DNA from 4 places in the Klebsiella sp. NPDC088457 genome. Region 2 is predicted to be linked to each of the others. Evidence: riboswitches for the same ligand, from Rfam matches in the RefSeq annotation. Region 2 holds a riboswitch; each other region holds the start of a gene.
The links. Region 2 has a riboswitch for thiamine pyrophosphate ahead of thiB (thiamine ABC transporter substrate binding subunit). Riboswitches for the same ligand answer to the same signal wherever they lie in the genome.

Region 1 (7,110 bases), on a different contig from region 2:
TCGCGGGAAGGAGATAGAGTAGCGGCTGCGCCAGTAATGCTGTTGCAGCCACAGCAGATGCTCCGCCACCATGTAGCAATCCACGCGCCAGCTGTCAGAAAGACCGATTAACGCCCCGAGGCCGATCTTATCGATCCCCGCCTGGCCGAGACGATCCGGCGTATCCAGACGCCAGAAAAAGTCCTGTTTTTTACCCTTCAGATGGTGCTGGGCATACATGCTCTCATGATACGTTTCCTGATAGACCATGACGCCGTCCAGGCCGAGCGTTTTCAGCTCGGCGTACTCTGCCATCGTTAGCGGCTGCACTTCCATTTGCAGTGAGGAGAACTGACTGCGAATAGCGGGCAGGTGCCGGCGAAAATAGTCCATGCCGACTTTGCCCTGGTGTTCGCCGGTGACCAGCAGCAGATGTTCAAAGCCCATTGCGCGAATGGCGGCGCATTCGCGGGCAATTTCTTCCTCGTCCAGGGTCTTACGCTTAATGCGGTTGCTCATCGAAAAACCGCAGTAGGTACAGTCGTTCGCGCACAGGTTGGAGAGGTACAGCGGAACGTAAAAGCTGACGGTATTGCCGAATCGTTGCCGGGTCAGCCGCTGCGCGCGCTGGGCCAGCGGCTCCAGATAGCCGGCGGCGGCGGGAGAGAGCAGGGCCATCATATCGTCACGACTGAGCTGTTTTGCCGCTATCGCTCGCTCCACATCGGCTGGCGTCTTGCCGTTGATACGCAGGCGAATGTCATCCCATTCCAGCTGTTTCCAGCGTTCGCTAAAGGTGGTCATGCCTGCGCCTCCAGAAAACCGGTCAATGGGCTGGTGGCCTGCGCCCCGGCGCTGCGCGAGCCGGGACCCGCCTGACGAGCCAGTAATCCCGCCTCTACCGCCAGACGAAAGGCCCGCGCCATAGTCACCGGATCGTCGGCCACGGCGATAGCGGTGTTGACCAGCACGGCATCGGCCCCCATTTCCAGCGCCTGTGCGGCATGGCTGGGGACGCCAATTCCCGCATCGACCACCACCGGTACCGTCGCCTGTTCGATAATAATTTCCAGCATCGCCCGGGTTTCCAGCCCCTGATTCGAGCCAATCGGCGCGCCGAGCGGCATCACCGCCGCGCATCCCGCTTCCTCCAGCCGTTTGCACAACACCGGATCGGCGCCGCAATAAGGTAGAACCACGAAGCCTTCCCGCACCAGCGTCTCGGCCGCCTTCAGGGTTTCGATCGGATCCGGCAGCAGCCAGCGCGCGTCCGGATGAATCTCCAGCTTCAGCCAGTGGGTGCCCAGGGCTTCCCGGGCCAGCCGGGCGGCAAAGATGGCCTCTTCTGCCGTTTTGGCCCCCGAGGTATTTGGCAGCAGACTGACGCCAGCCGCCAGCAAGGGGGCAAGAATGGCATCGTTGTGCTGGCGTAGATCGACGCGCTTCATCGCCAGCGTCACCAGTTGACTACCCGAGGCGCGAATCGCCTCGACCATCACCTGCGGCGCGGAAAATTTTCCGGTACCGGTAAAAATATGTGATTCAAACGTTTTGTCTGCGATACGTAACATGTCAGCCTCCGGCGATAACCTGAAAAAGCAGGACCCGATCGCCTTCCTGCAGAAGATGGTGTTCCCACCGCTCGCGCGGCAGAACGTGTTGATTGAGCGCCAGGGCAGTACCCGCCTGGCGCTGCGCTAGCTGCGTGAGCAGGTCGGCGACGGTGGTCGTTCCGGCGCACTGCATCGGCTCGTCGTTAAACCAGATCTGCATGGCGCCCTCCGCATACCGGGCAGCCCAGCGCACGCTGCAGCGCCAGATTGCGCCAGTGGCTGGTGCGCGCATCGAATAGCCGCAGCGTGTTGCGCGGCGTTGCCATGCCGGAGAGCAATTTGATCGCCTCCAGCGCCTGCAGCGTGCCCATCATGCCGACCACCGGCCCGACAATCCCCGCCGTACGGCAGTTACGTTCGGGTTCGGCGGTATCGGGCCACAGGCAGCGGTAGCAGCCCTGCTCCCATGGTGGGGTGAGGACCATCAGCTGCCCGCCCAGCCCGACGGCGCTGGCGGTAATCAACGGCGTGGCCAGCGCGACGCAGGCAGCATTGATATCCTGGCGGGTGACCATATTATCGGTGCAATCCAGCACCACGTCGGCCCGGGCGACTTCGCTTCGTAGGGCTTCGCCGCTTAACCGTTGTTGCAGCGTGACGATCTCAATCTGCGGGTTAAGCCGCGCCAGCCGCTGCCTGGCGGCGGCGGTTTTCGGCCGGGCGATATCATCGCTGGTGAAGAGAATCTGGCGTTGCAGGTTGCTTACGTGGACGTCGTCATCGTCAGCCAGTACCAGCGTACCGACGCCGGCGCCGGCCAGATACAGCGCGGCAGGAGAACCCAACCCGCCGAGGCCGACGATCAGCACCCGGCTGGCTAACAGCTTCTGCTGACCTTCGATGGCAATATCTTCCAGCATCAGCTGGCGGCTATAGCGCATGAAATCGCTGTCATTCATCGCCTGCTCCTGCGATTTCCAGCAGTTGGGCGGTGGCCTGCCGCCAGTCTTCCGCCTGGGTAATCGCGCTCACGACGGCGATGCTACCGACGCCGGTTTCCAGTACCGCCGGAGCGCGCGCCAGGCTGATGCCGCCGATCGCCACCGTCGGGTAATCCTGCAGGCGCTGGATATGTTGAGCGAGCTGCGTCAGACCCTGAGGGGCGGAAGGCATTTGTTTGGTTTGCGTAGGGAAAACGTGACCTAGCGCGATATAGGAGGGGCGTGCGGCCAGCGCAACATCGATCTCCATATCATCATGGGTCGAGACCCCGAGGCGCAGCCCGGCGTGGCGAATGGCGCTCAGGTCCGTGGTTTCCAGGTCCTCTTGTCCCAGGTGCACGCCGTAGGCCTGGTGCTTAATGGCCAGCTGCCAGTAGTCGTTGATGAACAGCCGGGCATGATATTGACGGCCGAGTGCGATAGCAGCGATCACATCGTCCTCAACGTCGCTGTCGCGCTTATCCTTGATGCGCAGCTGAAGAGTACGCACGCCCGCTTTCAGCAGGCGTTCAATCCACACCACGCTATCCACGACCGGGTAGAGTCCTAAACGGAAAGGGACGGACGGAAAATCGGGTTGATACATCAGGCTTGCTCCTTACGTAAATAGATCTCACCGCCGCGAGCGCGGAAATCCTGGGACCTGTCGGCCATGCCGGCGTCGATATTCTGCCGGGCGGCATAGTCGCGGACTTCCTGGGTGATTTTCATTGAACAGAATTTGGGCCCGCACATAGAGCAGAAGTGGGCGAGTTTGCCGGACTCCTGCGGCAGCGTTTCGTCGTGATAAGCGCGGGCGGTGAACGGGTCAAGGGCGAGATTGAACTGGTCTTCCCAGCGGAATTCAAAACGGGCTTTGGACATGGCGTTATCGCGGATCTGCGCCCCCGGATGACCTTTGGCAAGGTCGGCGGCGTGAGCGGCGATTTTGTAGGCGAGCAATCCCTGCTTCACATCCTCTTTATTCGGCAGGCCGAGATGCTCCTTCGGCGTGACATAGCAGAGCATGGCGCAGCCGAACCAGCCGATCATCGCCGCGCCGATACCGGAGGTGAAGTGGTCATAGCCGGGAGCGATATCGGTGGTTAATGGCCCAAGAGTGTAGAACGGCGCTTCGTGGCAGTGGGTCAGCTCTTCGCTCATGTTGCGGCGGATCATCTGCATCGGCACATGGCCCGGTCCCTCAATCATCACCTGCACGTCGTACTCCCAGGCGATTTTTGTCAGCTCCCCCAGGGTGTGCAGCTCGGCGAACTGCGCCTCGTCGTTGGCGTCCTGAATCGAGCCCGGCCGTAGGCCGTCGCCGAGCGAGAGTGAGACATCATAGGCGGCGCAGATTTGGCAAATCTCGCGGAAGTGTTGATAGAGGAAGTTTTCCTGATGATGCGACAGGCACCACTTCGCCATGATTGAGCCGCCGCGGGAGACAATGCCGGTCAGACGTTTGGCGGTCATCGGTACGTAGCGCAGCAGGACGCCGGCATGAATGGTGAAATAGTCGACGCCTTGTTCCGCCTGTTCCAGCAGAGTGTCGCGGAACGCTTCCCAGGTGAGGTCTTCGGCAATGCCGTTCACTTTCTCCAGCGCCTGATAGATGGGGACGGTGCCGATGGGCACCGGGCTGTTACGCAGGATCCATTCGCGGGTTTCGTGAATATAGCGGCCGGTGGAGAGATCCATCACCGTGTCGGCGCCCCAGCGCGTTGACCACACCAGTTTTTCGACCTCTTCTTCGATGGACGATGTCACCGCCGAGTTGCCGATGTTGGCGTTAACCTTCACCAGAAAATTGCGCCCGATGATCATCGGTTCCGATTCCGGGTGGTTGATGTTGGCAGGAACGATCGCGCGGCCGGCGGCCACCTCATCGCGGACGAATTCCGCGGTGATGTTCTCCGGTAAGCGGGCGCCAAAGCCTTCCCCCGGGTGCTGGTGGCGCAGCACTTCGCTGCGAATACGCTCCCGGCCCATGTTTTCCCGGATGGCGATAAACTCCATCTCCGGCGTAACGATTCCCCGACGGGCGTAGTGGAGCTGAGTAACGCATTGCCCCGGCCTGGCTCGTCTCGGCGTCAGCAGGCCGCTAAAGCGCAGCGCATCGAGGCCCTCATCGGCGAGACGCTCTTTGGTGTAGAGGGAGCTGCGGTCGTTTAACGGCTCGCTATCCTGCCGCGCATCGATCCACGGCTGGCGCAGCTTTGCCAGCCCCTGCCTGACATCGATGGCAACGTCTGGATCGCCATACGGGCCGGAGGTGTCATACACCGGTATCGCTTCGTTATCTTCATACTGCGGGTTGGTTTTGTCGCCGCCGGTCAGCGTGGGGCTAAGCTGGATTTCGCGCATCGGCACGCGAATATCATCCTGCGAGCCCTGAATATAGATACGCCGTGAACGGGGGAAGACGCTGCCTTCGAGGGTATCAATAAAGCGCTGCGCGCGTTCGCGCTGTTCTCTACGGGTCAGTTTGGTTGCAGACATAGCTCATTCCAGATGAAAAAGGACATGGCTTGTCAGACGACGGATGGAGTAACAGATGCGATCGGTCCTGGATGGACGGTCGCTTATAGCAGTTTACTCTTGTTCCCTTCGCAGGTATTAGCCTGATCAGGTTCCGCGGATCCCGAATAAACGGTCTCAGCCAGTTAAGGCACTCCGACAAGATAAAACCCCCTCCAGCGAGGGAGAATGTATGTAAACTACTCGTTAACGGCTCACAACTCAAGCAGTCGGCGTGATATTGTCGCTGATGTTGTCTTCCTGGTTGTGGGAAACGGCGAGGGCGATCAGCTTATCTTCCAGCGCAAATCGCGCTTCCAGCGCTTCGCCAATATCGGAAAGCGCCTGCTGGAACTCCAGATAGTTATCGTGATCGATGGCGTTTTCGAGGCAGGAATCGTAGTAATCCATAATCTGCTGGGTATTGGCTTCCAGCTGCGGATAGAGCTTCGTGGCCGCCAAAAGTGGCGTGTCGCCTTCCATTTCGCCAAGAATACGTTCATAAATACTAAAATGGCCGGAGGAGAGGTAATCCACCAGGCTTTGGCAAAAGTTATCCAGCGCCTTTTCGTTAAGCCGCATAAAGGATTCTTTACCCGGTTTCAGGCCAACCAGCTTGTAGTAAGCCACGAGCAAATGCTTACGTACATGCAGCCAGCGATCGACCAGTTTATTACTGCCTCCAAGACGTTCCGTTAGGTTTTCCAGCTGGTTTAACATGGTTGACTCCGCAAGATTAAGAAAAATAACGTTGCTCACCAAAATGTAAATATAATGTTAAAAGTGCCAGTAAAACGAAGGTAGTGCAATAGATATGGATCGTATTATTGAAAAATTAGATCGCGGCTGGTGGATCGTCAGCCACGAACAAAAATTATGGTTACCCGACGGGGAATTACCACATGGCGAAGCGGGAAATTTCAATCTTGTCGGACAGCACGCGCGGCATATCGGTGAATGGCAAGGAGAAGCGGTATGGCTGGTGCGCCAGGATCGTCGGCATGATATGGGATCGTTGCGTCAGGTGCTGGATCAGGATCCGGGGCTGTTTCAGCTGGCGGGGCGCGGCATCCAGCTGGCCGAGTTTTACCGCTCGCATAAATTCTGCGGCTACTGTGGGCATCCGATGCAGCCAAGCAAAAGCGAATGGGCGATGCTGTGCAGCCACTGCCGCGAGCGCTATTACCCGCAAATCGCCCCGTGCATGATCGTGGCGATTCGCCGGGACGACTCTATTTTGCTGGCGCAGCATACCCGCCACCGCAACGGCGTACATACGGTGCTGGCCGGGTTTGTCGAAGTGGGAGAGACCCTGGAACAGGCGGTTGCCCGCGAGGTGATGGAAGAAAGCGGCCTGAAGGTGAAAAACCTGCGCTATGTGACTTCCCAACCGTGGCCGTTCCCGCAGTCGCTGATGACCGCGTTTATGGCGGAATATGACAGCGGCGAGATTGTTATCGATAAGAAAGAGCTGCTGGAGGCGGGCTGGTATCGCTACGATGATTTACCGCTGCTGCCGCCGCCGGGAACCGTGGCGCGCCGGCTGATAGAAGATACCGTGGCAATGTGTCGGGCCGACTATGAATGACGTGATACAATGACGGCCTGACGCATTAAGGAACTGCAAAATGACCGAACTGAAGAACGATCGTTATCTGCGTGCGCTGCTGCGCCAACCCGTTGATGTGACCCCGGTGTGGATGATGCGCCAGGCTGGCCGCTATTTACCGGAGTACAAGGCCACTCGCGCAGAAGCGGGCGACTTTATGTCTCTGTGTAAAAATGCCGGGCTGGCCTGTGAAGTCACCCTGCAGCCGCTGCGTCGCTATGCGCTGGATGCGGCGATCCTCTTTTCAGACATTCTGACTATTCCGGACGCGATGGGGCTGGGGCTCTATTTCGAAGCCGGCGAAGGTCCGCGCTTCACCTCGACCATTACCGGCAAAGCCGACGTCGACAAACTGCCGATCCCCGATCCGGAAGATGAACTCGGTTACGTGATGAATGCGGTACGCACCATTCGTCGTGAGCTCAAAGGTGAGGTTCCGCTGATTGGCTTCTCCGGCAGCCCGTGGACC
Region 2 (7,110 bases):
TCCTGCCGCGCGCGCGCCTGCTGTGGCTGGCTCCTGGTATGGTGGTATTGGCTGGCGTCGCGTTAACCGTGGCGCTGCGTCATCCGCTGATGCCGGTGTATCTCGATATTCTGCACAAGGTTATCGCGCGCTAATGCCCAGCAGGTGAGAGGCGCTGCTGTTACCGCTTAATAGCGCGTCGGTCGCGCCGTCCCAGGCTATCCGCCCGTCGGCCACCACCAGCGAGCGTGGGGCGATGCGGGCGGCATCTTCCACGCTATGCGACACCATCAGCAGGGTTAAATGCTGGCGCTGGCACACTTCGGCAACCAGCGTCAGCATCTCCTGACGCAGCGCCGGATCGAGCGCCGAGAAGGGTTCATCCAGCAGCAGGACCGGCTGTTCCCGCACCAGACAGCGCGCCAGCGCCGCGCGCTGCCGCTGGCCGCCGGAGAGTTCGCCCGGCAGTCTGTCGAGTAAATCCCCAATCCCCATTTGCCCGGTAATCGTCTGCAGGCTGGCGTGTTGCGTCGCGTTCAGCCTGAGGCCCGGATGCATGCCGAGGCCGATATTCTGGCGGATGGTGAGGTGGTTAAAGAGGTTGTTTTCCTGAAACAGCATCGACACCGGACGACGGGCCGGCGGGGTATCGGTATGCGGCTGGCCGTCAATCACAATGCTGCCGCTGACCGGCGGTAAAAAGCCAGCGATCAGATTCAGCAGCGTGCTCTTCCCCGCGCCGCTGGGGCCGAGGACGGCGAGGCGTTCACCCTGCGCGACGGAAAGCGTGAAACGCATCGGCAGATGCTGGTAAAGCCAGGTCACATCATTCAGTTTTAACATCACGCCCCGGGAGTTTCTCAATCACCGTAAAGAGTAAAAAGCACAGCAAGAGCAGCAGCAGGGCGGTCACGGCGCCGTCCTGGCTGCGATAGGCGCCAATTTGCTGATACAGATAGAACGGCAGCGTGCGGAACGCTTCATTGCCAAACAGCGCAACGGCGCCAAAATCCCCGATCGACAGCACGCAGGCAAAGGCCAGCGCCTGGGCCAGCGGCCGCTTTAACGCGCGTAGCTCAACGACCCTCAGGCGGGTAACACCGTTCATGCCGAGAGAGTGGCACAGCATGCCGTAGCGGGAGGCGATATCGCGCATGGGGTTTTCCAGCACCTTCAGCGCGTAGGGGATAGCCATCAGGGCGTTGGTGAAGATGACAATTCCGTCGGCGGATTCCGGCAGCCCGACGCTGTTATTGAGCAGTAAGAAGAAGCCGGTCGCCAGCACGATACCCGGCATCGCGAGGATCAGCATTCCGCTGAGCTCCAGCGCCTGGCCGGCCAGCGGCCGGCTGCGGAGACGCAGTTCGCGACTGCTCCATAGCAGCATCATGGTCAGGATGACGCTCAGCAGACCGGCGGCTAGCGCGATGCGCAGAGAGGTCCAGAACGCCTGCCACAGCGCGGGCTGGGCCAGCACGTTGAACAGATTGTTATTCAGACCGTCAACCACCACCGCCAGCAGCGGCGGCAGTAGCAACAGCAGGGCGATAACGATCAGCGCCACGTCGGCAAGACGGCTGTGCAGGCGGTCATCAGGATCGCGCCAGCCGTGAACCTGCGTCACCCCGATGGCAACCGCTTTGCTCAGCCGTTGGGCGAGCAGGACCAGCCCGAGGCAGCAGATCATCTGGATCAGCGCTAGCATCGCCGCGCGGGCCGGGTCATAATCAAAATTCAGCGCCTGATAGATCGCCAGTTCAATAGTGGTAGCCCGCGGGCCGCCGCCGAGCGACAGCACGGTGGCAAAGCTGGCGAAACAGAGCATAAAAATCAGCGCCGCCACGGGGGGAATCTGCCGTCGTAGCCACGGCCATTCCACCAGGCGAAAAAAGTGATAGCCGCGCATGCCCAGCTGGGCGGCTATCTGCCGCTGTTCACCGGGAATATTCTCCAGCGCCTGCAGCAGCAGGCGGGTTGCCATCGGCATGTTGAAGAAAACGTGGGCCAGCAAAATGCCCTGTAGGCCATAGGGGGAGAAATCCCACTGCCAGCCGACGGCGTGAAACAGCGTCGCCAGCCAGCCCTGATGGCCATAGACGCTAAGAATACCAAACACGGCCACCAGCACCGGGAGGATCAGCGTCATCGCGCACAGGCGCAGCAGCAGGGTGCGTCCCGGAAAGCGGCGGCGGTACAGCGCGCGGGCGAGAAAGATAGCCGGTACGACGGAGAGAAGCGCCGAGAGAAACGCCTGCCAGAAGGAGAAACGCACCACGTGCCACAGATAGCTATCGCGGAACACCGAATGCCATGCCGCCTCCGGCGCGCTGCTCCAGAGCGCCAGAAACGCGGCCAGCGCGACGGCGACCAGCACCGTGGCGGCCGTCAGGCCCGGTACCAGCCAGCCGATGCTTAGCGGCTGACGGCGCGTTGCCATGCGCTGATCCAGGTCTGACGTTCTGCGGCGACCTGCTGCGGGGTAAACTCGAGGGTGGTTTGCGGTTTCACCAGCGTGTCAAAACCCGCCGGCAGCGCAACCTGGGTCACCGGATACATCCAGTTGCCGGTCGGGATCGCGTTCTGGAAACCTGGGGAAACCATAAACCGGAGGAATTTTTCCGCCAGCTCAGGCTGTTTGCTGGCGGCGGTGCGCGCCGCGACTTCAACCTGCAGATAGTGGCCTTCGGCAAAATCGGCGGCCGCGTAGTGGTCTTTCTTCTCTTCAATCAGATGGTAGGCCGGCGAGGTGGTATAGCTGAGGACCAGATCGCTTTCCCCTTTCAGGAACAGACCGTAGGCCTCACTCCAGCCTTTCGTGACGGTGACGGTTTTCGCCGCCAGTTTCTGCCAGGCCTCCGGCGCCTTATCGCCATATACTTTCTGCATCCACAGCAGCAGCCCCAGCCCCGGCGTACTGGTGCGCGGATCTTCGTAGATCACGCGCCATTTTTGTTCGCTTTCGACCAGCTCTTTCAGGCTTTTCGGCGGATTTTTTAGCTTGTTTTTATCGTAGACGAAGGCGAAGTAGCCGTAGTCGTACGGCACAAAGGTATCGTTATTCCAGCCGCCCGGCACCGTGACCGCGGTGGTCGGGATATGACTTTTGGCGAACAATTTGCTCTGCGCCGCCGCTTCCAGCAGATTGTTATCCAGCCCGAGCACCACATCGGCTTTGCTATTTTTGCCTTCCATCCGCAGACGGTTAAGCAACGACACGCCGTCTTCCAGCGCCACGAACTTCAGTTCGCAGCCGCAGTCGGCTTCAAAGGCTTTTTTGACCACCGGACCCGGGCCCCATTCGGCTGAGAAAGAGTCATAGGTGTAGACGGTAAGCACCGGTTTGGCAAAAACGGGGGCGGCGACCAGCGCCAGCAGCGGAAGTAATTTTTTCAACACTTTGCACCTCATAAAAAAGGGGGGGCAAAGGATTTTGAGTGGGCCTCAAATCCCTTCGCCGGCGTTATCCGGATCAGGTTCGACGGGTATTTTCTCAGCCTGTACGCTTCATCAGATGAGTCTGCGCACGTTTATCAGCACCCCGTTGAGAACGGCGTTAGTGTAATGATTTTGTGAGTGGACGGAAAGCGCTTAAACGCCCGGCTCATCAGGACTATTTGATGGTTATGTTGCGCCGGGGCCGCGCGCAAAACCCTCACGCGCCCGCCGCTGGCAGCAACAATGGCGCCTGCGGAGAAAAACGCTACGGCTCCGGCGGCGCAAACCATGCGGATTTGAAATCAAACCAGCCGAGGGTATTCATTCTCACGCCGCGCATACTGCGCTGCCCCTGGATCATCAGCCAGTGGTGGATCAGCGGGACGATGGTTTGACTGGCCAGCAGCTGCTGGCTCCAGGTGGCCGGGTTTAACTCGCCCGCATGCCAGCGGCTGGCGTCCTTCTCCCAGTCGATGGGGATACAATGCCGGATCAGCGGGACTTCATACAGCCAGGCGAAAAGAGAAAAATCAATCGGCAGGGTAAAGTTGGCGCTGTTCAACCAGACGTCGCTGACGACATCGCCGCGGTGCCACTCTTCATACTCCAGCTCCTGAATCACCAGCTTCACCTCGTGCTCCGCCAGCAGCGTCGCCATGATCCCGCCCATGACGCGGTGCTCGACGTGGTCCTGGTAATAGGTCAGGGTGACGGATTCCAGACCCGGCGGTTTTTCACAGACGTGGCTGCGGGCGTGGTGCCAGCGGGGCAGCAGGCCATAGGCCGGAAACCAGTTGCCCTGGTAGTGTTCGCCCGCGTGGTAAAGCAGGTTCGCAGGCTGGAACAGATAGCTCAGCCACTGGCGCACCGCGGCGTTGCCGCCAAGCGGGCTGCGCGCATCAAACAGCAGGTAATAGCACCCTTCCTCAAGACGGCTCTCTATCGCTTTCTCACTGTGCGTTGTCCCCTGCAGGGTTAAGCCGCCGTTGGGTTCGTCGCTAATCTCCGGGAGCACCCAGACGTTAACCTCATCGATTAACGCCCGGTAGCCGAAATAGTCGTCGAAGGCGTGGATCTTCAGCTGATTTTGATTGTTGCGCACCACCGCATAAGGGCCGGTGCCTACCGGCATGCTGGCGAAGTTTGCCATCGACTGCCATTCACGCGGCAGCACCACCGCCGAAACCTGCCCCAACAGCCACGGTAGCCAGCGATCGGGTTGGGTAAGATGAATATCCAGCGTCCAGGCCGTGGGCGAGACAATACGCGCGATGTGTGAGTAGAGCGGCAGGGTATTGCTGCGTTGCAAAGAGGCGATGACATCCTCCATCTCCAGCTCTCTGCCGTGGTGAAAATGAATGCCGGGGCGCAGAAAAAAGCGCCAGTGGGTCGGTGAAAGCTGCTGCCAGTGGTGGGCAATATCGGCTTCCAGTTCCCCGTTTTCCTCATTTACCCGCGTCAGGGCGCTGAAGATCTGCCTGGCGATATGGTTTTCCGAGCGGCGCAGCGCGCTGCCGGGCAACAGATTTTTCATTGGCCGGTAGTAGAGCACGCGCAGAATATGCCGCCCCTGACGGAAGCTGCGGCCAAGGTGCGAGACCAGCATCTGACGTACCGCGGCTTTATCGCCGACCAGCTGCACCAGCTGATCGATACGATCCTGCTCAAGCAGATCCTCCGCCCTCTGCTGCTGCAACGCCAGCCCGGTATAAAGGAAAGCCAGCTTTGAACGCTTGCCGCGTCCGGCTTCCGCCTTCCAGGTTAACCAACCGCGTTCTTCCATCATATTCAGCAGCGTGCGCATATGTCGGCGCGAGCAGCACAGCATCTCCGCCAGCTCGTTGAGGGTCGTCTCCTGCGATTGACCGTCGCAGCATTGCCATAAGCGGATGAACTGTTGTTGCAGACGAGCGGAAGACATAAAAGGGGAACTCCTGATGAAAACTCAGCAATTTATTAATCCCTATATTAGGCCAATAATAGATTCCGATGAAGCGAGGAGGTGAATATGATGAGGTCAACCGCGAAACAGTTCTACCAACGCTACTTTTCTGCGACGCAGGACGCGTCATGGCTGGCCCGCCTGATGGCAGGGAGACAGCAGGAAATACTCGGCGAACTGATGCAGTGGGGAGTTACGTCACCGACCTCTGATCATTGACTTGCCTACATCATGTGTGACTGAGTATTGGTGTGTACTTATCGTCTTTCAAACCCAGGCCAGTTGGCTGAGCCAGAACGTTCCGGTCGCCTGCCTGTCACTTGAAATAGATAGAGTATAAAATCACCCGCCAGCAGATTGCTTCTGCTGGCTTTTTTCGTTTTCTTCGCGTGCTTTAAGGACATGACATGCTGTGGTTAATGACGATGGGACGCCGGCTTAACGGCGTCTACGCGGCTTTTATGCTGGTTGCTTTTATGATGGGCATAGCGGGCGCGCTGCAGGCACCTACCCTCAGCTTATTCCTCAGCCGCGAGGTCGGCGCACAGCCTTTCTGGGTGGGGTTGTTTTATACCGTTAACGCGATCGCCGGGATCCTCGTGAGTCTGGCGCTGGCGAAACGGTCCGATAGTCAGGGCGATCGCCGTCGGCTGATCATGTTCTGCTGCCTGATGGCGGTAGGCAATGCGCTGCTGTTTGCCTTTAATCGTCACTACTTAACCTTGATCACCTGCGGCGTGATGCTGGCGTCGATAGCCAATGCCGCGATGCCGCAGCTGTTCGCCCTGGCGCGGGAATATGCCGATAGTTCGGCGCGGGAAGTGGTGATGTTCAGCTCGATCATGCGTGCTCAGCTGTCGCTGGCGTGGGTGATCGGTCCGCCGCTGGCCTTTATGCTGGCGCTGAATTATGGCTTTACCACTATGTTCACGATTGCCGCCGGGATTTTCGTCATTAGCCTGGTGCTGATCGCGTTCAAGCTACCGTCGGTTGCCCGGGTGGAACAACCTTCAGAAACGGCGGGGGCGCTAGCCCAGGCCGGCGGCTGGCAGGATAAAAACGTCCGCATGCTGTTTATCGCCTCGACGCTGATGTGGACCTACAACACCATGTATATCATCGACATGCCGTTGTGGATCAGCAGCGATCTTGGCCTGCCGGACAGCCTTGCCGGGATCTTAATGGGCACCGCGGCCGGTCTGGAAATTCCGGCGATGATCCTGGCGGGTTATTACGTGAAGCGCTGGGGCAAGCGTAAAATGATGGTCGCGGCGGTCGCGGCCGGGGTGCTGTTTTATCTCGGCCTGATAGTGTTTCACGACCGTACCGCGCTGCTGGCGCTGCAGCTGTTCAATGCGATTTTCATCGGCATTGTCGCCGGGATCGGCATGCTGTGGTTCCAGGATCTGATGCCTGGCCGGGCTGGCGCGGCGACCACGCTGTTTACCAACAGTATTTCCACCGGCGTGATTCTGGCCGGGGTGCTGCAGGGCGCGCTGTCGCAAAGCTACGGTCACGCCAGCGTCTACTGGGTGATTGCGGCGATTTCGCTGGTGACCCTGTTCCTGACCAGTAAAGTTAAGGATATTTAGCTTGTTGTCCCGCACCACGAAGTGCCGTGCGGGATGCGATTCAGGAAAGGATATCCATCATTTCGCGCAGCTGGCGTACGGCAATTTGCCCGGGTGCCGATGCCTGCCCCACGCTGCCGAAGGTCATGGCTGAACCAAATATGCGGCCGGTAACCCGGCTGA
Region 3 (7,110 bases), on a different contig from region 2:
CGCTGCGCACCGCGTTTTTCACCGTTTCGGCGAATTTCAGGTACAGCGGCGTGTGATCGGCAGCGGCGATGCGCTCATTCAGTTGGGCGAGAAGCCGGGTATGCGCTTGTTCCATCTGTGGTTTTCCTGGCTGACAGTTTCAGCCATTATACGCTAAATCATTCAGGTTGCGCTCAGGCGGCAACCTGAAGTCTCACGCGTCCAGACTACCACCACGCGTGGAAATGATGCACCGGGCCGATACCGTGGCCGACCTCCAGTGAATCCGCCTGCGCCAGCGCCGCGGAGAGCCAGCTCTTGGCCTCGGCGACCGTCTGCCCCCAGTCGGCATAGCGCGGGCGCAGCGCCGCTAATGCCGCCGACAGCGTGCAGCCGGTGCCATGGGTATTTTTGGTGTTGACCCTCGGCGCGGTGAAACGCTGCTCGCCTTCGCGGGTAAACAGCCAGTCCGGGCTTTCAGCGTTAGTAAGATGCCCGCCTTTCATCAGCACCGCGCCGCAGCCCATCGCCAGCAGCGCGCGCCCCTGCTCCAGCATCTCTTTTTCACTCTGCGCATGCGGGGCATCGAGCAGCGCCGCCGCTTCCGGCAGATTCGGCGTGATCAGCGATACCCGCGGCAGCAGGCGCGTGCGTAACGTCGCCACCGCCGACGCTGACAGCAGCGGGTCGCCGCTTTTCGCCAGCATCACCGTATCCAGCACCACGTTGTCAATCTGATAGCGTGCCAGGCGCTCCGCCACGGCTTCAACAATATCCGTTTCCGCCAGCATGCCGATTTTGGTGGTATCGATGCGTACATCGCTGAACACCGAATCCAGCTGAGCGGCGACAAAATCGGGTTCGATGCGATACACCGACTGTACGCCGCGGGTGTTCTGCGCCACCAGGGCGGTGATCACCGAGCAGCCATAGGCGCCGAGCGCCGAGAAGGTTTTCAGATCGGCCTGGATCCCCGCGCCGCCGCTGGGATCGGTGCCGGCAATAGTTAAGGCATTGATGCGTTTCATGGTTTTATCTCCCCGTACAGGGCATCCAGCAGTGCCGGGGTAAAGCTCCCCGGGCCGCCCTGCCGCGCTGCCTGACCGCCCGCCTGTTTCATCAGGCCACAGGCGGCCGCGACGTTTTCCAGACGGTCCCCCGGCAGCGCGGCGCTGGCCGCCACGACCGCCGAGAGCGCGCAGCCGGTACCCACCACCCGGGTCATCAGGGGGTCGCCGCCGGTCACCATCCGCGTACGCTGCCCGTCGGTGACGTAATCCACCTCGCCGGTCACCGCGACAACGCTATTGAGCTGACGCGCCAGCGCCTGGGCGGCAGGAAGTGCCGCCGCTGCGGTATCGGTGGTATCGACGCCGCGTCCGCCGGCGCTCATACCGGCCAGCGCCATGATCTCGGAGGCGTTGCCGCGAATGGCGGCCGGGTGCAGTCTCAGCAGCTCATGGCAAAACTCAGTGCGCAGCGTTAATGCGCCGACCGCCACCGGATCCAGCGCCCACGGCTTACCCGCCCGCTGGGCGCTGTGTACCGCCGCCCGCATGGCGGTCGCCCGTTCGACAGTTAAGGTACCGACATTAATCAATAGCGCATCGGCGATGGCGGCAAACTGGCTCGCCTCTTGCGGATCGATAACCATCGCCGGCGAGGCGCCGATCGCCAGCAGCACGTTGGCGGTAAAGGTCTGCACCACATCATTGGTCATGCAGTGAACAAGGGGGGCGTGGCGGCGAAAGAGATGTTGCAGGTGCGCAATATGCGCGGGATTGAGTGGCTCAGCTTGCATCGTTTGCTCCAGCCAGGCGATGAAGAAGCAACGACCCGCTGGTCTCTGACTTCCCTACGCTGGCATTATCCAGATCAGGTATTACGGGTTTTTCTCAGCCTTCACCAGGAAGGGCACCCCGAGTCATCAAGAAGATATAAACATTCTCTGCTGGCAGGTTACGGGAAGCCGCATGCCAGCGCAAGCCATCTTGTGTCATCTCCCGCGCGACGTCTCCTGGCGCCTGGCCGGTTATCCATTTATCCGTTTGCTTTCATGCCCGAACGGGCACAAACTTAATCGCAGGGACCGGCGTTCGCGGTCACACCTATCTCGAGGTACGGCTATGCCCGTTTATCACCATGCCCTGGTGCTGATTAACAACAGCCTTGACGGCATACCGCTGTTGCGGCATGCGGCTAACATGGCGGAAGAGAACGCCATGCGCATCACCCTCGCCCATATCAGCACCGACTACCGGGCGTTGAACTATGTCTCCGATAGCCTGCTGGATGATAATGTCTCCCAGGAGGTGATTCAGGCAAAAGCGCTGCTCAACGCGCTGGCGGCCAGCGTCCCCCTGCCGGTGCAAACCCTGGCGCTGGTTACCGCCCGCCGTTTTGAGGATGTCGACGCCTGCGTACGCCAGCGGGGAATTGATTTGCTTATCGCCGGGCACCGCAACCGGCTGCTGGGGGTCATGGCTTCCCATTCGCTGGAGTATATTAATCACCTGACGGTCGATGTGCTGATCAAGCATCTCCCCTGAGCCGCGGATCGGCTTCGCGTAGCGAACTGAGCAGCAGCGCAAAACAGTTCTCAATCAGCGGCGGCAGCGCCTGCGGCCCGCGCATTAACGCCACGGTACGCGCCAACGCGGGCTGCTGCAGCTGGGCGATGGTCAGGCCAGGATCCTGCAGGTGGGTGGTATACAGCTCGGGCAGAATGGCGATCGCCAGCCGCGAGCGCACCAGGCCATACAGGGTTTCAATATAATCAACCTGATAACGCGTATTCAGCGTCAGGCGGTGGCTCTCCGCCAGCGCGCCCACCAGACGCTGAATATTGCCCTTCGAGAACACAGCAATATCGCGCCCGGCCAGCAGCTTCCACGGCAGGTGCGGCTGGTCGGCCAGCGGATCCTCGCAATGCAGCACTGCGACAAACGGATCTTCCCGCAGCGGATAGACCTGCAGCGCGTCAGGAAGCGAACTGTCGAGGGCGCCGATAGCAAAATCAATCTGTCCGCTTTGTAGCTCGCGCACCAGCGCATCGTTGGTCTGGTCGTGAAACTCGACCCGCAGGCGGGGAAAAGTCTGCGCCAGGGTCTGCGGCAGCAGGGGAAACAGCAGCGAGCTGACCGACGGCACCAGGCCAATCCGTACCGTGCCATCGCCGCCGGCGGCGACAATCTGCTGCATGTCATCAAACGCCAGCTGGGACACGCTCAGCACGCGACGAGCGTGCGGCAAAATCGCCGCCCCCAGATCGGTCAGCGTCACCGAAGAGGCCGTGCGGTTGACCAGCTTGCCGCCCAGCACCGTTTCAATTTGCCGCAGCGCGCTGCTCAGCGCCGGCTGGCTGATGGCCAGCCGGTTGGCGGTATCGGTGAAATGACGCAGCTGCGCCAGGGTGACAAAATACTGTAGCTGTTTCAGAGAAAGCGCGGGCAGGCGCTGCCACGGTTCGGTCATGGTGTTCTTCGCTAAGGGTAATCAGCCAGAATAACCCGAGCTTATCGGGTGATAAATTTATTCATCTGGGCAAACGTTTGCTGTCCACCTAGAGTATCGCCATTATCCTTGTGCCGGAGTTGTTATGTCCAGCAGTGCTGAAAACCGCCGCCGCGCCGTCCAGGCGGCCCGGGGCGAAGTCCCTTTTGACCTCTTACTGACCGGGGCGCAGATCGTCGACATGGTCACCGGCGAACTCCGCGCCGCCGATGTCGGCATCGTCGGCGAGATGATCGCCAGCGTGCATCCGCGCGGCAGCCGCAGCGATGCCCGGCAACAGCATGCGCTGGATGGCGCCTACCTGTCGCCGGGGCTAATGGATACCCATGTGCATCTCGAAAGCTCGCACCTGCCTCCCGAGCGCTACGCGGAAATCGTCCTCGCGCAGGGCACCACGGCGGTGTTCTGGGATCCGCATGAGCTGGCCAACGTCCTCGGGGTTGAGGGCGTGCGCTATGCGGTGGCCGCCAGCCGGAACCTGCCGCTGCAGGTGATGGTAGCCGCCCCCTCCAGCGTGCCGTCGACGCCGGGTCTGGAAATGTCCGGGGCGGATTTTGCCGGCGCCGAGATGGCGACCATGCTGGCATGGCCGGAAGTCCGCGGCGTCGCGGAAGTGATGGATATGTACGGCGTGCTGCACGGCAGCGAGCGCATGCAGGAGATTGTTCAGGCCGGCCTCGAGAGCGGCAAACTGATTGAAGGCCACGCCCGCGGCCTGAACGGCGCCGACCTGCAGGCCTACCTCGCCGCAGGGGTTACCTCCGATCATGAACTCACCTCCGCGGACGATGCGCTGGAAAAGCTGCGCGCCGGGCTGACCCTCGAGATTCGCGGCTCACATCCGTATCTGCTGCCGGATATCGTCAAGGCGCTGAAAACGCTGCCGCACCTCTCATCGCAAATCACCGTCTGCACCGACGATGTGCCGCCGGATATGCTGCTGGAAAAAGGCGGAATTATCGCCCTGCTCAACCAGCTGATTGAACACGGCCTGCCGGCCGCCGACGCCCTGCGCTTCGCGACTCTGAACGCCGCGATTCGCCTGCAGCGTAACGACGCAGGGCTGATTGCCGCCGGCCGCCGCGCCGACCTGGTGGTCTTTGATTCGCTGGAGAAACTACAGGCCCGTCGGGTCTACGTCGCCGGGCAGCTGATTGCCCGCGACGGCGCGCTTCTGCAGCCCATCATCGCCGCCGCGGGGGTCACCCCACCGCGCAATACGCTCCGCCTGACGCCGCTGGGCGCGGACGATTTTGTCCTGCGGGTCGAAGGGATTCGCCACGGCGTCGCCCGCCTGCGGCATATTCGCGGCGCGCGTTTTACACAGTGGGGAGAAGTCGAGGTACAGGTGCGCGACGGTAAAGTCCTGCTGCCCGACGGCTTCAGCCTGATTTGGGTTAAGCACCGTCACGGTCGCCATCAGGCCACTCCGCAAATCGCCCTGCTCGAAGGCTGGGGGGAGCTGCGCGGGGCCATTGCCACCAGCTACTCGCACGATTCGCATAACCTCGTGGTGCTCGGGCGCAACCCCGATGAGATGGCGCTCGCCGCCAACCGGCTGATTGCCTCCGGCGGCGGGATGGCCCTGTCCCGTCAGGGGGCCATTCTGGCCCACGTGGCGATGCCGATTGCCGGGATGCTTTCCGACCTGCCGGCGGTTGAGCTGGCCCGGCAGTTCCGCCAGCTGCGCGATCTCAGTGCGGAAATTGCCGACTGGGAGCCGCCGTATCGGGTATTTAAGGCCATCGAGGGAACCTGCCTCGCCTGTAACGCCGGACCGCATTTGACCGATTTAGGTTTGACCGACGGCACCACCCGTCAGATCGTTGAACCGCTGATAGACTGCCGGGAAACGCCGGAACCGACCCATCACAATAATCAACATCGGGGAGCCTGATCATGGCCGACAATACCCTTCAAACCGCCGCGCGAGGGAGCTGGCTGGAGCGGCGCTTTGCCCTGCGCGCGCGCGGCAGCACGCTCCGCACCGAGTGCCTCGCGGGCGTTACCGGCTTTCTCGCCGCCGCCTATCTGCTGGTGGTGATTCCCGGCCTGCTGGCGGTGGGCGGTATGGATAAAGGGGCGGCCACCACGGGGACGATTCTGGTGTTCGTCGCCGGAACGCTGCTGATGGCGTTTTACGCCAACCTGCCGTTTATCGTCGGCCCAGGCATCGGCGGTTCGGTGCTGGTTGGCGTGACTCTTGCCGGGAGCGAGGGGATCGGCTGGCAAATCGGCCTCGGCATCGCCTGCTGGTCCGGCATTCTGTTCTTCCTGTTAACCCGATTTGGCCTGCGCGAGGTGGTCACCCGCTCGGTGCCCCAGTCGATCAAGCTGGGACTCACCGCCTCCATCGGATTGTTTGTGGCGGTCCTCGGCTTTCGCAACGCCGGTCTGGTACTGGCTAACTCCAAAACCAACGCCCTGATGCTCGGTGACTTCCTTGCCCCCGGCGCGCTGGTGGCGCTGTGCGGCCTGTTTCTCGCCATTGCGCTGCAGGCGCGACGCATTCCGGGCGCGATTTTGTGGGCGATTCTGTTTGCCACTCTGGTGGGGATCCCGGCTGGCGTGACCAAACTGCCGGGCAGCCCGATCGATATGCCGCACTCGCTGGCGCCGGTTTTCGCGCAGATAGACATGCTGGGGGCGCTGAATATCGCCTTCCTGCCGTTCCTGTTCGTCTTTTTCGCCTCCGAGTTCTTCTCCACCATGGGGACGACGCTGGCAGTAGGCGGTGAAGCGGGCCTGCTGGACGAACAAGGCAACATGCCGTTGATCAACCGGCCGTTTATGGTCGACTCGATTGCCGCGGCCATCGGTCCGTGGCTGGGTATTCCGGCGGCTACCGCGCTGATTGAGTCATCCGCCGCGGCCGAAGCGGGCGGCAAAACCGGGCTAACGGCGCTGGCGGCGGCGGTCATGTTCCTGCTGATGCTGCTGTTTACCCCGGTTGCGCTGATGATCCCGAAAGAGGCCACCGCCCCGGCGCTGATCCTGATCGGCCTGAATATGTTCAGCGGCCTGCGCAAAGTCGATCTGGGCAATTTTACCGACGGGCTGCCGGTGTTGATGATGGTGATGATCACCCTGATTGCCAACAGCTTCGGTACCGGTATCGCCGGCGGGCTGCTGTTTTATATCGTGATTAAAGCCATTGCCGGCAAGTGGCGGGAAATCCCGCTGGGTTTGTGGATCCTCGCCGTTCCGCTGGTCTACTATTTCGCCACCCTGGTGAAGCACTGACCGCCCGATGGCTCATTGAGCGCATTGCCCTGCAACGCCTCGCAATGCGCTTTCACCTCTTCATACAGCAAACGCACCGCAGGAGACAGCTGCTTGCGGTGCGGGCAAATCATATTCAGCGGCACCCTGTCACCCAGGTAGCGCGGCAACAGCACCTGCAAGCGTCCGGCGCGAATATCATCGCTGACGTCCAGCCCGGACTTGTAGGCAAAGCCTTCTCCGGCAATCGCCAGCCGGCGGATCACTTCGGCGTCATCGCTGACTATCGCGCCGGAAACCTGAATGTGCTGAACTTCACCATTGAGGCTGAGCTGCCAGCGATCGAACTGCCTGCCGCGTAGCACGTACAGCAGCGCGTCATGTTGCGTCAGCGCC
Region 4 (7,110 bases), on a different contig from region 2:
TATCCCCAGCAGGGGATATCAGAAGTATAAAAAGGAAGGAGAAAACCCGGCCGCCCGCAGCGACGACCGGAGGAGCCTAGTCGGCAATCAGTTCATCATAGAGGACGCGCAGGCGCGTGCGGAGGTAGAGAACGGCTTTATGTTTACGCGATAACAGCGTCTGCTCGCTGACCCCGCTCTCTTCCGCCAGCGCCTTATAGCTGTAGCCTTGCAGCTCGGTTTTCTCAAACACCTCGCGCTGGGCCGGCGGCAGTTCGCCAAGCGCCTGAGTCAGCTCTTCCCACAGTAGCGCTTTAAGGTACTCCTCTTCCGGGGTGTACGGTACGCCGAACAGCGTCTCTGAGATCTCATCTTCAGGCCGCTCGCCCTCCTCTGCAGCGCTAAAATAGCCCGCGAGCGGCAGCTCGCGTTTTTTGCGCGCCCGGTCGGTCATTTCGTTGCGCGCCGCACGGAACAGCCAGGCAGCCACGTTCTCCACCGGTTGTTCCACGGTCATCAGCTGGTAAGTGACTTCCTGCAGGATATCATCCGCATCAGCGCGCACCGAGGTTCGGCCGCGAATGAAGGCTTTCAGCCGTGACCGGCAGGCGTTAAGCGCCGAAATAAGCAGCGACTCCCCCGCCATCCCGGTTTTCATCTCGCTCACTCGACAGGCGTCGTTTTCGCGGCGTCATCCCGCGGCGGGGCTTTCCCCTCCCGCCGCTCGCGCCAGCCGCACGGCCCGCGTTGGCTGAAGCGCTGAACGAACTCTTCACGCTGTTGCGGGCTCATGTTCATCCAACGTTCGTGCATCCGCCGCCGTTCGCGCGCCATACCGAACATTCCAGGGCGAAAACCGAGGCCGCCAAATAGAATGCGCGACAGGGCCAGAATGCCCAGCGCCTGCCAGAAGCCGATGCTCTTGACGCCGAGAATCGCCGGCAGCAGCGCGTTCCACAGCGACATCACCAGCAGCCCGAGGATGGCGATCAGCGCCACACCCACGATCAGCGGCTTCGCCATTCGATGGCCACCGAAGCCGCGACCGCGGTGGTGCCCGTGCATATCAAAACCTCTCATCATCGTATGACCTCATTACAGTAGTGAATCGTGATAGGTGGAGAGGTAGACGAATGAGCAACGGAAATATTGCCAGGAAAATGACAAAATCAACGCATACGCTTGGCTATGGCGCATAGCGGATTGATATTATTGATAAACGACCGAAACCGTCGGCAATACGCTAAATCTCCTGTCCGACCATCAGCCGGTGGCCATCGGGGGTGGCCAGCAAAAATTCACGCATGCCGTGGGGCTTATCGGCCGGCGGCTGCAGGATAAGCGCCCCGTTCTGCCGCCATTCATCGTGTAGCGCATCAACATCGGCGACGTTGAGGTAGGCAAAATAACTGTGGTCGCCCAGCGCTGAGGGGCTGATGGCATCCGGGCAATGGCCGAGCATCAGCCTGACGCCGTCGCGGACCATCAACTGCCAGTCCGCCCCTTGCGGCCACTGCGCGGTAAAACCCAGCGCATCGCGAAAATAGTCGACGTTTTTTTGCAGATCGGGGACGGCAAGCACAAACGCAAAAGGTTTTAGTCCTGAGTCGGTCATTTTTCACCTCCATGCTGATATGTTACAACGGATGGCCCAGCCAGCGCTTTTCAAACAGCGGCCTGGAGCGCAGGCTTGCCCGGCGCTGCGCGTATTGTTGATAGATGCCGATCATGTTCTCAGCACAAACATCGTTCAGGGCAGGCTTTGCATCGGGCTGCACGCGGTTTATCTCCTGACATTCGGTCGCCTTGCGCCAGATAAAACGTCACTGTATTACCCCCTTCATTGCTGGCGGTATACCGCGCTTTGTCCAGACTATAGCCAGTAGCATTATCAGGCCCTCATTTTCAGCCGGGCGTTGTCTTTCATTCTGGACAAAAAACGGGGTTTAACCACCTGCATGGCCCATATAAACGCCAACAGGCTGCCGACGAAAGGCTTTCTACGAATAAAATTCGTGACAACGTCACAAACCGAGCGACGCTGGCGACCGCTTTCGGGATTGTAATCAAAAAATGAATGCCGTATAACATGACGCAACCGAGGGGTGTCCCGTGAGGGCTGAGATGGCGTAAGCCGAACCCTTTGAACCTGATCTGGGTCATGCCAGCGAAGGGACGGGTCGGCAATTTTGCCAGTTTACCGCCATTGCCTGTTCATACTTCTGCACGCCCGGATCTCCCCTTGTATCAGGAGGTCCTGTGATTCTTCCCGTTTTTACCCAAGGTCTTTATGGTCGTCTGCGCCAGCAGGCCGGTCGCGACTGGGAACGCTACGTTGCGCATCCCTTCTTACGCCAGCTTGCCGATGGCACCCTGCCCGAAATCGCCTTCCGACGCTATCTGACTCAGGATTACCTGTTTCTGATCCATTTTGCCCGCAGCTACGCCCTGCTGGTCAGTAAGCTGCGTACGCTGCCGGAAATGCGCGCCGCCGCCGCCTCGATGAATGCCATCCTTGGCGAGCTGCCGCTGCATGTCGGCTATTGTGCGGGCTGGGGGCTCGATGAAGCCACTATGGCCGGCGAAAACAAAGCGGCGGAGACGGTCAATTACACTCGCTATGTCCTGGATATCGGCCATTCCGGCGATGCGCTGGATCTCCTGACGGCGCTGATGCCCTGCGTCGCCGGCTATGCCGAAATCGGCCTCGGTCTGCTTCACGACCCCGCCACCCGTCTCAGCGATAACCCGTACGCCTCGTGGATTCGTAACTACGGCGACGAGGGCTACCTCAACGGCGTCAATGCCGCGGTCGGCCTGCTGGAAACCGTCTGGCAACAGCGCGGCGGCGAAGCGCGGTTCGCCGAGCTGAGCACCATTTTCACCACCGCCGCTCGCCTGGAAGCAAACTTCTGGCAGATGGGGCTGAATGCCGCGGCGGAGGGTCAGGCGTGAATGCCCCCACGATTCAGGTCCGGGAGTTAGGCCTGCGCTTCGGTTCGCGGGTGATTTTCACGGATCTGTCATTTGATATTCCCGGCGGAGAGTGGATTTCGCTGCTGGGCGCCAGCGGCGCCGGCAAAACCAGCCTGCTGCGGATTATCGCCGGATTAGCCTCCCCGACTCACGGTCAGGTGCACGCCAGCGATGGGCTCCCCATTGCGCAGCGGCTGGCGTGGATGGGGCAAAAAGATCTGCTCTATCCGTGGCTGAGCGTACGCGATAACGTGGCGCTCGGCGCCCGGCTTCGCGGTGAACGGGTCGACAGCCAGCGAGTGGCGACCTTATTAGAGCAGGTGGGCCTCAGCCATTGCGCCGACGATCGCCCGGCTTCGCTCTCCGGCGGAATGCGACAGCGGGCGGCGCTGGCGCGCACGCTGTATGAAGATCGCCCCATTGTTTTAATGGATGAACCGTTCTCGGCGTTGGACACCATTACCCGCACGCGAATCCAGAACCTGGCCGCCGGGCTGCTGGTGAATCGTACCGTGGTGCTCATCACCCACGACCCGATGGAAGCCTGCCGGCTCAGCCATCGGCTGCTGGTGCTTTCGCCGCCGGGAGGCATTGACGATGCGCATCATCTGACGGGGGTACCACCGCGCGCGCCGGACGATCCCGTACTGCTGGCCAGCCAGGCCGAACTACTACAACAGCTGGTGAGGGGGAACGGATGAGAGGCAAACTGTTGCGCGGCGGGGTGGTGTTTTGCGGCCTGCTGCTGCTGTGGTGGCTGGTCAGCCGCAGCGGCATCCCCGCTTTCCTGCTGCCCTCGCCATCGGCGGTGGCTAACGCCCTGTGGGTCAACCGCAGCTGGCTGGCCTGGCATACCCTGATCACCGTCAGCGAAATTCTCAGCGGTCTGGCGCTCGGCGTAGCGCTCGGGGTGGTGCTGGCGCTGTGCATGATTATCTCGCCGCGCTTTCAGCGCTGGCTGATGCCGCTGGTGCTGACCAGCCAGGCCATCCCGGTTTTCGCCCTCGCCCCGCTGCTGGTGCTGTGGTTCGGCTTCGGGATGAGCGCCAAGGTGATGATGGCGGTGCTGATTATCTTCTTCCCCGTCACCTCGGCGTTTTTTGACGGCCTGCGGCGGGTCAATCATGACTATCTCGATCTGGCGCGAACGATGGGCGCCTCTTTTAGCGCCCAGCTGCGTCACGTGCGTCTGATGGCGGCGCTGCCGGCGCTCGGTTCCGGCCTGCGTATGGCCGCCGCGGTCGCCCCGATCGGCGCGATCATCGGGGAATGGGTGGGCTCCGCCGAAGGGCTGGGCTACGTGATGCTTAACGCCAATGCGCGCATGCAGACCGACGTCTGCTTTGCCGCGCTGTTTATTTTAGTGCTGCTGACCGTCCTGCTTTGGCTGGCGGTGGATGCTTTCTTGCACCGGCTGATCGACTGGACGCCGGAATCGTGACTCACAAGGACAATGAAGGAATCGCCATGAGTAAATCCCTTATCGCCACAATGGCCTTCAGCGCGCTGTTCAGCGCGCAGGCGCTCGCCAACGAGAAACTGACGCTGGTGCTTGACTGGTATATCAACCCTGACCATGCGCCGATTATGGTCGCTGAACAGATTGGCGCCTTTAAAGAGCAAGGGCTGGACGTCAGGATCGTGCCGCCATCCGACCCGGCGCTCCCGCCGCGGCTGGTGGCCGCAGGCCAGGCGGATCTGGCGATCACCTATCAGCCGCAGGTACACTTTTTTGCCGATGAAGGCCTGCCGCTGGTGCGGGTCGGCACATTGATTAATTCGCCGCTGAACACGGTGATCGCCCTCGATAAAAACATTAACACCCCTGCCGATCTAAAAGGAAAAAAGGTTGGCTATTCGGTCAGCGGAATTGAGCAGGCAACCCTGGCAACCATGGCGCAAAACGCCCATATCGACCCGCAAAGCATCAAGCTGATTAACGTCAATTTCCAGCTGACCAGCGCCCTGCTGGCCGGTCAGGTCGATGCGGTGATTGGCGGCTATCGCAATATTGAGGCGCTGGAGCTTAAACTTCAGGGTAAAGACCCGCGGGTGATGAATGTGGAGGATTTTGGCGTCCCGGCCTATGACGAGCTGGTGATTGTGGCCCATCGCGATCGAATTCACGCGGCGAAAATTAAAAAATTCCTCGTTGCCTTGCAAAAAGGCGTGGCGTATCTGCACGCCCATCCGCAGGAGAGCTGGCAAGCTTTTGCCGCCGCTCACCCGGAGCTGAACACCGAACTGAACAAACAGGCCTGGCTGCAAACGGAACCGCTGTTTGCCCGCGACCCGGCGGCGCTGGATAAGCCGCGCTATGAAGCTTACGAACAGTTTTTATATAACAATAAGTTGGTTAAAAAAATCACACCTTTAACCCATTATGCGGTTGAACTGTATTGAGTAACCATACTGCTGGCGGAAGTATTTTCGCCAGCGCATTCAACGAAGCGGTATTAAACCCGGCCGATTTCCTCACTAAGAATTACACTTTTAATGGTTTTATCACACTTTAAATACTTCATTAAAATCAATGAACTATCATCTATTTTCGTTATGTAAAAATAACGTAAAAATACCTCAATAAATAAAACATTGAATGCAGATTTAAAAAGCCATATATTGTGCGCGCTTTATGCATGGCGATTCAATTTCTTAAACCAATTATTCAACCAGTGTTCAACCGCAACGCTGGTTGTGGGAGTGATATGATGACGGATAAAGTCCGTATTGATACTTTAAGTGCAGATTTATTGGACGCAAACAACGAAACCTTTTTGGCCCGTCAGGCTGAATTCGAATCGAACGTCAGGAGTTACCCGCGCAAGCTGCCGCTGGCCATCGCGAAAGCGGAAGGCGTGTGGCTGACCGATGCGGATAACAAGCAGTACCTGGATTGTCTTGCCGGTGCTGGAACCCTGGCGCTGGGCCACAACCACCCTGATGTGCTGCAGAGCATCCAAAGTGTCATTACCAGCGGCTTGCCGTTACATACTCTCGATCTGACGACTCCGTTAAAAGATCGCTTCTCCGAATACCTGCTCTCCTTACTGCCTGGGGAAGGTAAAGAATACTGCCTGCAATTCACCGGCCCATCCGGCGCTGACGCCGTAGAAGCGGCCCTGAAGCTGGCGAAAAAATATACCGGCCGGACGTCGGTCATCAGCTTCTCCGGCGGCTACCATGGGATGACCCACGGCGCGCTGTCGGTAACCGGTAACCTGTCGCCGAAAGAAGCGGTCAACGGCATGATGCCGGAAGTGCAGTTTATGCCGTATCCGCATCAGTACCGCTGCCCGCTGGGTATCGGCGGTGAAGCGGGCGTCAAAGCGCTGACTTACTACTTCGAAAACCTGATCAACGACGTGGAAAGTGGCGTGCGTAAACCGGCTGCGGTCATTCTCGAAGCCGTTCAGGGCGAAGGCGGCGTGAACCCGGCTCCGGTCGAGTGGCTGCAGCGCATCCGCAAAGTGACCCAGGAACACGGCATTCTGCTGATCGTTGACGAAGTTCAGGCTGGCTTTGCCCGTACCGGTAAACTGTTTGCCTTCGAACACGCCGGCATTGAGCCGGACATCATCGTGATGTCGAAAGCCGTTGGCGGCGGTCTGCCGCTGGCCGTTCTGGGTATTAAGAAGCAGTTCGACGCCTGGGAACCGGGCCACCACACCGGCACCTTCCGCGGCAACCAGCTGGCGATGGCTACCGGCCTGACCACCCTGCGTCATCTGAAAGATAACGACATTGCTGGCAAAGTCGCGGTACAAGGCGAGTGGCTGAAAGGCAAACTGGCCGACATGCAGAAACGTTTCCCGGTAATGGGCCACATTCGCGGCCTGGGTCTGATGATCGGGATTGAGATCGTCAACCCGAACGAAGCCCAGGACCATATGGGTTGCTACCCGGCTGACGGCGCGCTCTCCGCCCTGCTGCAGAAGAAGTGCTTCGAAGCGGGTCTGATCCTCGAGCGCGGCGGCCGCGGCGGCTGCGTCCTGCGTCTGCTGCCATCGCTGCTGATCAGCAACGCCGAGCTGGAAATTTTCCTCGACAAATTTGAACAGGCCATGCTGGCCGCCGGTGTCAAACCGGTCTGAGTGGAGCGAGTGACCGCAATGTCCAAATTGAATCCGATTCTTGCTGGTTCGGCACAAAGTA

Region 1: another riboswitch for thiamine pyrophosphate. It lies ahead of thiC (phosphomethylpyrimidine synthase ThiC); the one in region 2 lies ahead of thiB (thiamine ABC transporter substrate binding subunit).
Region 3: another riboswitch for thiamine pyrophosphate. It lies ahead of thiM (hydroxyethylthiazole kinase); the one in region 2 lies ahead of thiB (thiamine ABC transporter substrate binding subunit).
Region 4: another riboswitch for thiamine pyrophosphate. It lies ahead of ACI2JR_RS00145 (TenA family protein); the one in region 2 lies ahead of thiB (thiamine ABC transporter substrate binding subunit).

The regions. Positions count from the first base shown of each region.
Region 1 is NZ_JBJDNH010000051.1:6,667-13,776, reverse strand. It holds gene thiH (2-iminoacetate synthase ThiH) at 1-783, opposite strand, end outside; gene thiG (thiazole synthase) at 780-1,550, opposite strand; gene thiS (sulfur carrier protein ThiS) at 1,552-1,752, opposite strand; gene ACI2JR_RS23980 (HesA/MoeB/ThiF family protein) at 1,736-2,491, opposite strand; gene thiE (thiamine phosphate synthase) at 2,484-3,119, opposite strand; gene thiC (phosphomethylpyrimidine synthase ThiC) at 3,119-5,014, opposite strand; TPP riboswitch at 5,101-5,201, opposite strand; gene rsd (sigma D regulator) at 5,255-5,752, opposite strand; gene nudC (NAD(+) diphosphatase) at 5,847-6,620, shown strand; gene hemE (uroporphyrinogen decarboxylase) at 6,661-7,110, shown strand, end outside.
Region 2 is NZ_JBJDNH010000004.1:34,967-42,076, forward strand. It holds gene ACI2JR_RS04095 (DedA family protein) at 1-134, shown strand, start outside; gene thiQ (thiamine ABC transporter ATP-binding protein ThiQ) at 121-822, opposite strand; gene thiP (thiamine/thiamine pyrophosphate ABC transporter permease ThiP) at 806-2,416, opposite strand; gene thiB (thiamine ABC transporter substrate binding subunit) at 2,392-3,375, opposite strand; TPP riboswitch at 3,408-3,530, opposite strand; gene sgrR (HTH-type transcriptional regulator SgrR) at 3,680-5,335, opposite strand; gene sgrT (glucose uptake inhibitor SgrT) at 5,423-5,575, shown strand; gene ACI2JR_RS04125 (sugar efflux transporter) at 5,764-6,948, shown strand; gene aroD (type I 3-dehydroquinate dehydratase) at 6,989-7,110, opposite strand, start outside.
Region 3 is NZ_JBJDNH010000015.1:103,006-110,115, reverse strand. It holds gene ACI2JR_RS12000 (GntR family transcriptional regulator) at 1-115, opposite strand, end outside; gene thiD (bifunctional hydroxymethylpyrimidine kinase/phosphomethylpyrimidine kinase) at 207-1,007, opposite strand; gene thiM (hydroxyethylthiazole kinase) at 1,004-1,780, opposite strand; TPP riboswitch at 1,815-1,911, opposite strand; gene ACI2JR_RS11985 (universal stress protein) at 2,106-2,528, shown strand; gene ACI2JR_RS11980 (LysR family transcriptional regulator) at 2,512-3,453, opposite strand; gene ACI2JR_RS11975 (adenine deaminase) at 3,578-5,389, shown strand; gene ACI2JR_RS11970 (NCS2 family permease) at 5,392-6,735, shown strand; gene ACI2JR_RS11965 (LysR family transcriptional regulator) at 6,708-7,110, opposite strand, start outside.
Region 4 is NZ_JBJDNH010000001.1:25,871-32,980, forward strand. It holds gene ACI2JR_RS00125 (RNA polymerase sigma factor) at 77-637, opposite strand; gene ACI2JR_RS00130 (hypothetical protein) at 643-1,059, opposite strand; gene ACI2JR_RS00135 (VOC family protein) at 1,223-1,594, opposite strand; gene ACI2JR_RS00140 (hypothetical protein) at 1,617-1,757, opposite strand; TPP riboswitch at 2,071-2,172, shown strand; gene ACI2JR_RS00145 (TenA family protein) at 2,239-2,934, shown strand; gene ACI2JR_RS00150 (ABC transporter ATP-binding protein) at 2,931-3,656, shown strand; gene ACI2JR_RS00155 (ABC transporter permease) at 3,653-4,396, shown strand; gene ACI2JR_RS00160 (ABC transporter substrate-binding protein) at 4,423-5,358, shown strand; gene ACI2JR_RS00165 (diaminobutyrate--2-oxoglutarate transaminase) at 5,664-7,049, shown strand; gene ACI2JR_RS00170 (pyridoxal phosphate-dependent decarboxylase family protein) at 7,059-7,110, shown strand, end outside.